Regions from separate parts of the Pseudoalteromonas sp. DSM 26666 genome, predicted to be linked through region 2. Evidence: predicted binding sites of a transcription regulator. Region 2 holds the regulator's gene; the other holds the start of a gene.

Region 1 (3,425 bases), on a different contig from region 2:
ACACCAATAACACGTTTTACCTCATGGTTTGTTGTATTTTTTAAAAAAGCATCGTGTTGATTAGCAATATCATCAGCCATTAATATTTTTACATTCTGGCCAATGACCTCATTATCTTGCCAGCCAAAAATTGTTTCTGCGGCTTTATTAAAGCTCAAAATAGTGCCTTTAATATTTATAGTAACGATGCCGTCAATGGCAGTTGATAAAATAGCATCAAGGCGAGACTCTTCAGCTGATTTTTTCCCCAACAGCATTCTGTATCGGATCATGCCATTGATGATCACAACCACCGCTGTTAATAAAAGCGTGGCGAACGACACACTAATAGCAATAAAGGTTAGATGTGATTGGTTTGTTTGCTCGTTAATTATCGGGCTTGTTGCAATAAATCGCGTAGCAGCCATGCCCATATAATGCATACCAGCCACGGCAAGGCCAAGAATAAGGGCGCAAATAATACGATTATGCACAGGCGTTAATTTTTTAAAGTGTGCTGGTAAATGAAAACGTGCATAGAGACTTATAAAAGACAGCAGCACTGCAACAACAATTGAAGCGCCAAACCATATTGGATCATAACGAAGTAAAGGACTTAATTGCATCGCGGCCATACCGCTGTAATGCATGGTGCCAACACCCGCGCCAAATAAAAGAGAGCTTAGAATTAAATTGATAATACGAGGGTGAGAGCTATATGTTTTCAAACAAGAAAAAGCAATGGTACATGCCAGTAAAGCCGGTATAAACGATACAAAAGTTAGTGTGGGGTCGTATTCAATTGTAGTGCACAAAGAAAATGCGAGCATAGCAATAAAGTGCATGCTCCAGACCCCTCCGGCAAGGACTAAGGCTGCGGTTATATTGGCTAACTTTCGATAAGATTTAAAATGTGTATTATTTGCTAAATCGATAACGTGCAAAGAAAAATAAGCTGCAAAAATTGCGGTGAGTATAGATAGTGTCACTAAACTTGGGTCGTATACACCATTAATAATTAGGCTTGGATCTGGTTCGTTTATAAAAAAATTAGCTAACATCAATCATTCACATAATAACTCTTAAATTCAGTCTAATATAAAATACAATAATAATCACAAGGTATTGAGTTATAAATTACAAAAGTAACGTAAGTGTTTTAAGCTCTAAATCATACTATTTATTGAGTAGCACTAAATGCATTGTTATTAAAATGGCATTTAGTGGGGATTATTTATAGATTAGCCGTTATGGTACAAGGTAAAATAAAACCCAGTGGTTAATTATAAATAGGCAGCATTCATTGTTGGATTACACTTTAAAGCGTAGTAAGCGAAGAAAAACAGTGGCTATCAAAGTCGCACAACGTGAGCTTACGGTATATGCGCCCCATTTTGTAACGAAAACACAAATTAATGAATGGCTGTTAAGTAAACAGGACTGGATTGATGCTCAGTTACATAAGCAACAAATTCAAGCCGATACACGACAGTTTCCACTCAAAACCCAGAGTATTAAATTATTTAATGAAGCTGTTAATGTGCAATTTGATAACGCAGTACGCACTCAATGGCAGCAGCACAATGAAAGCCAAACGCTGTTACTGAGTATTTCTTCACGTGTAAAGCATCAAACGCAAATGTATCAAAGTTTGCTAGAGCAGTTTTTGCATGAGAAATTAGAAAGTTATATTGAAATGCGAGTTAACGATTATTGTCAGCTGATGGGTGAAAAGCTACCGAGTAATATTCGTATTCAATTGTATAAACGTCGCTGGGGTAGTTGTAATCGCAGGCGTGAACTAACCTTCAACTTACACTTGGCAAGTGCACCGACATGGGTCATTGACTACGTGATTGTTCATGAATTAGCACATTTAAAATATTTAAATCACAGTGCTCAATTTTGGCAACGTGTGGGATTATTTTATTCAGATTATAAACAAGCAAGTAACTGGTTAAACAATCATGGTATGAGTTTACAGTGGGTATTTGAATAAAAAGAAATAAGGTAGAGAAGAGAAGTGGTGGAGGGAGCTGGATTCGAACCAGCGAAGGCTGAGCCGTCAGATTTACAGTCTGATCCCTTTGGCCGCTCGGGAACCCCTCCAATGCAACGCGGCAGATAATAGCAAACTTCTTATTTAAGTAAAGAAAAAAGCTAAAGAAAATTCAAATTTAGCCGATAAATACTTATTAATTAGTTAAATAGGCTAAAGTCTATGCAGATTGGTGATTTGTTAATCACGGAGAGCCAGTTAAAAACAAGGCTTAACGAAAGTGTGCACGAAAACCGCCGAGGCGAGTTTGCACTTTTATTAGCAATGCTCTCTCACGATGCACTCGATTTTAGTGAATTCCACCTACCCAAAAGTGACACTAAGCATTATCAAGCTAATGAAGATGCTCTGCGTAAACAATTTGGCGCAGGTCCAAAGCAGCCATTAGCGCCAGATACCTTTAATATGTTAATTGGTAAAAATAACACAGAGCTTTTAGCAAAAATGGGAAGCGCTGTAGGGATGAGTGATATAAAGTTAACTCAGTGCTTAAAGCCTGAGCCATTTAATATTCGTGATGATAAAAACCACATTCCTCTGACTGTCATTGATAACTGTGAATTAGCGGTACGTCGACGAATTCAAAATACCAACACCGAGTTATCAAACCCTCAAATGGATGCGGTGGCATTTTATGATGATTTACAAAATGAAGCTATCCACCAGCCATTACATTTGTTTAGTGCCTAATTATATGTGTTCAATTGCTGCTTTATACATGCCATTTGATTGTAATAAACTGTGTTTATAGTAGTAAGTAACTATTGGTTTTATAGGTGCTTTATTTTAATAACTGATTTAATATAAAAAAAGCATCCAAAATTTAAATGCAATTGCTATAATGGCGCAAATGGTATGACATTAAATGCCATTATCATTAAACCAAGGTAATTAGGAACGTAATGAAGAAAACATTCACGCTGAATCATGAGAAAATCAAATACCCTCGTATGGTTGATGCTGCAAAGCATGAAGTGAAAAAATATTTGAAAAGAGAACGTAATAAAACTTTACCTGTTGATGCCGACTACTGGGCATTTGATTGTAAGTTTGGTAACACGGCTGAAGAAGCCCAAGTGGTTCACGTTGCTGAAATTAACAATCACATCAGTGAAATTGAAAAGCAAGGTTTAACTTCTTTTTACTTAGAGATTTTAGCAAGACCTGCACAGCGTCAAGATTTCGATGAAGATGATGGCGAGTAAAACGCTAATTTGCGTTTAGTGTAGTTTTTGAAAATGGGCCTTGTGGCCCATTTTTTGTAGCTGAAGTTTATACACTATGACATTTTTTGTATTTTTTATTACTGCCACAAGGGCACGTATCATTACGTTTTACTTTAATATCGGCAACCGGTGTAATCTCACCATCAAGGTATCGCCATTGT
Region 2 (3,425 bases):
AACTGCTCATAAACTTATCAATACTATGACAAAGTGATTTAAACTCACCAAGCTCTATTTCGCGGTTCATTAAACGATCCCACGTTGGCTTGATATCAGCTATTTCGTCAGCGATTTCTTGTGCTAATGGTAAGCTTGCTTCAACCGCATCCATTGTCTTATTGGCTGCGTTTTCTGTCATTTCCATGACATAGTTAAGGCGTTTTTTTGCGTCAGGGATGGCATCAGTGGTAATGTCTGTTAAACGCGTGTCTAACTCGAAACTTTTTAAAGCTTCGTGCAGTTGACGCGTCAACTTACCCACCTCAGCAAATAACTGTGATTGCTCTTGTGAAGCTGTTTCTAAAATTAACTGATTCGCTTTATCTTGCTCACCATTTTCTAAAAAAACAACTAACTGGCGAGCTTGTTCTAAAGTAATCTGAGGCGCAGCAGGTGCTGACATAAGCCTCTCCCTCTCATTAACCTAAGCGTTCGAACACTTTTTCTAATTTAGTTTTCAATGTACCTGCAGTAAATGGTTTAACAATATAACCATTAACACCTGCTTGGGCCGCAGCAATTATTTGTTCTTTTTTAGCTTCTGCTGTAACCATTAAAACAGGAATATGCTTTAATTTTTCATCAGCTCGAATTGCCCTTAAAAGATCAATACCTTGCATGCCTGGCATATTCCAATCTGTTACAACAAAATCAAACGCTTGATTTTGCAACATAGGCAAAGCAGTTGACCCGTCATCTGCTTCTTGAACATTGGTAAAACCTAAATCGCGCAACAGGTTTTTAATAATACGTCTCATTGTTGAGAAATCATCAACAACAAGAATTTTAATGTTTTTATCCAAAACATCCTCCAGTGAGGCCTGAACCTTTATTTACTTACTTCTAGTTTATCCAGTCATTGATTTTTGCTTTAAGCTTAATCATCGCCTGACCATGTATCTGACTTACACGCGATTCACTTACATCGAGTATATGCCCAATTTCTTTTAAATTCATCTCATCGTTATAGTACAAAGAAAGCACCATTGCATCTTTTTCCGGTAACGACTTTATTGCACTGAGTAAAGACTCATTAAACCGTTCATTTTTAACATTATTGAACGGTTTGTCTAGTGCTAAATCTTGGCCATGAGGTGTAATCACATCATCATCTATACCAAGGTCTTCAATGCCTAACACTTTGCTTACATTTACATCGTTTAAAATATGATGGTACTCATTTAGCGAAATTTCAAGTTTTTCAGCAACTTCACTATCTTTAGGTTCACGGTTTAAACTGTTCTCAAGCGCAACAATAGTCTCTGCAACCAAACGGCTTTTTCTGTGAACTGAACGTGGAACCCAATCGCCTCGGCGCATTTCATCTATCATCGCACCACGAATACGAATACCGGCAAAGGTTTCAAAGCTTGCGCCTTTGCTTGCATCAAAGTTTTTTGAAGCTTCAATTAAACCAATCATACCCGATTGAATTAAATCATCTAGCTGCACACTGGCCGGTAAACGAGCAATTAAATGGCACGCCACTTTCTTGACTAATGAGGCATGCTTTTCAACAATCATATTTAAATTCTGTGTTGACTGATATCCCATAGCTCTATTCACCGGTATTGTCATTGTTAGTTACTAACTAGTTTCTCAATGAAAAACTCTAAATGACCCGAGGCTTGACTAGGTGTTGGCCACTTAGCAATTTTTGTAGCCAGTGTTTTAAAAGCAATTGCAGCAGGCGACCCAGGAAAAACCTCAACAATTACTTTTTGGCGGCGCGTTGATTTGCGCATATTTTCATCATATGGAACCGTTGCAACCAACTCCATTGATATATCTAAAAATCGGTCGGTAACCTTTGAAAGTTTTGCAAACAATTCCTGCCCTTCGCGTAAACTACGCACCATATTGGCAACAATTTTAAATTTATAAACGCCGTGCTCACGGCTAAGTACTTTAATTAAAGCATAGGCATCGGTAATTGATGTAGGCTCATCACATACCACCACAACCACATCTTGCGCTGCGCGAGAAAAACTCAGCACCATATCGGAAATACCCGCAGCGGTATCAACAATTAAAATATCAAAGTCGGTGTTAAGTTCACTAAATGCACGAATAAGTCCAGCGTGCTCTGAGGGTGATAACTCAACCATACTTTGCGAACCCGATGTTGCAGGCACTATTTTTATGCCTGCGGGACCTTCGACTAAAATATCATCAAGTTCACATTCGCCCGATAAAACATGAGATAAATTACGCTCAACGCGCAGTCCAAGCATCACATCACAATTCGCTAATCCTAAATCAGCATCTAGTACAAGCACACGTTTGCCTTGTTGGCCTAACGCGATTGCCGTGTTAAGGGATACGTTCGTTTTACCCACTCCACCTTTGCCGCCGGTGACAGCGATAACTTTTACGCCGTTATTATTATTCTTGCTCATTTTGCGAAGGCCGCTTGCTTGATCTAAAACTGTGTTAATCATACATCTCTACTGTGCTCGACGCCACTGATTGGTGTCGTGATTGTTGTGCTTTTATTCTTTTTAAATACAATTGCTCAGCTTTTTTTACTAGTTTTTCGGCATTTGCCACTCTAATATCTTCTGGTACTCGCTGACCGTTAGTAAGATACCCTATTGGGAGACGATTTTGAATCGCAATACTAATAATCTCACCTAAACTCAATGACTCATCAAGTTTAGTAAAAATACATCCGCTTAGCTGTACTTTTTTAAAGTGCCTTACTGTTTCTTGTAATACATTAATTTGCGCCGTCGCACTTAATACTAAATAACTACGTATATCAACACGCTGATTACGCATCAAGGTGTTTAACTGCTCGGTTAAGCGTAAATCACGTTGACTCATTCCCGCTGTATCAATTAAGACTAGACGTTTATTTCGTAAATGGTATAAAACTTCTGCTAATTCATTTGCATCTTTAACTTGTTTAACGCCACAACCTATAATACGACCATACGTTGCTAGCTGCTCATAAGCACCAATACGGTAGGTATCGGTAGTAATAAGCGCTACTTTATCGGCACCGTATTTTTGTGCACCCAATGCTGCCAGTTTTGCAACTGTGGTGGTTTTACCCACGCCAGTAGGTCCGACTAACGCAAAAACACCGCCTTGGCGAAGTATTTCGTTGTTCGTGGTTTGCATTTGATCTTCAACCATGTTCAATAAAGCTTTCCAGCCTTGTTGGCGAGACACATCGTCTGGTACAAAACATGCCATTTGCTCAGCAACATTTTTCTCTATCCCCATACCGACTAAGCGGTCAATCATACATGCACGGGTCGGGTCGCGACGTGCCATATCTTGCTGCATTAAACCTGATACTTGGTGCTCTAATAGTTGACGAATTGCGTTCATTTCTTCACGCATTGTGCTGATGTCACTGGATTCTTTATGCATTG

Evidence for each region. Region 2 encodes FliA, which starts transcription of late flagellar genes. Its sites were predicted from a motif close to CTAAAGNTNNNNNNNNNNNNGCCGATA; they were not measured.
Region 1: BM380_RS00360 (VC2046/SO_2500 family protein) is a predicted target of FliA. The motif match lies at 2,140-2,166, and genes of this name have one in related genera.

What each region holds. Positions count from the first base shown of each region.
Region 1 covers NZ_FPAR01000001.1:69,743-73,167, forward strand. The annotation lists gene BM380_RS00345 (PAS domain S-box protein) at 1-1,040, opposite strand, end outside; gene BM380_RS00350 (M48 family metallopeptidase) at 1,286-1,978, shown strand; tRNA gene BM380_RS00355 (tRNA-Tyr) at 2,004-2,088, opposite strand; gene BM380_RS00360 (VC2046/SO_2500 family protein) at 2,201-2,728, shown strand; gene BM380_RS00365 (DUF6172 family protein) at 2,941-3,243, shown strand; gene BM380_RS00370 (YchJ family protein) at 3,311-3,425, opposite strand, start outside.
Region 2 covers NZ_FPAR01000005.1:292,627-296,051, forward strand. The annotation lists gene BM380_RS11565 (protein phosphatase CheZ) at 1-445, opposite strand, end outside; gene cheY (chemotaxis response regulator CheY) at 462-845, opposite strand; gene BM380_RS11575 (RNA polymerase sigma factor FliA) at 886-1,596, opposite strand; gene BM380_RS11580 (MinD/ParA family ATP-binding protein) at 1,623-2,483, opposite strand; gene flhF (flagellar biosynthesis GTPase FlhF) at 2,476-3,425, opposite strand, start outside.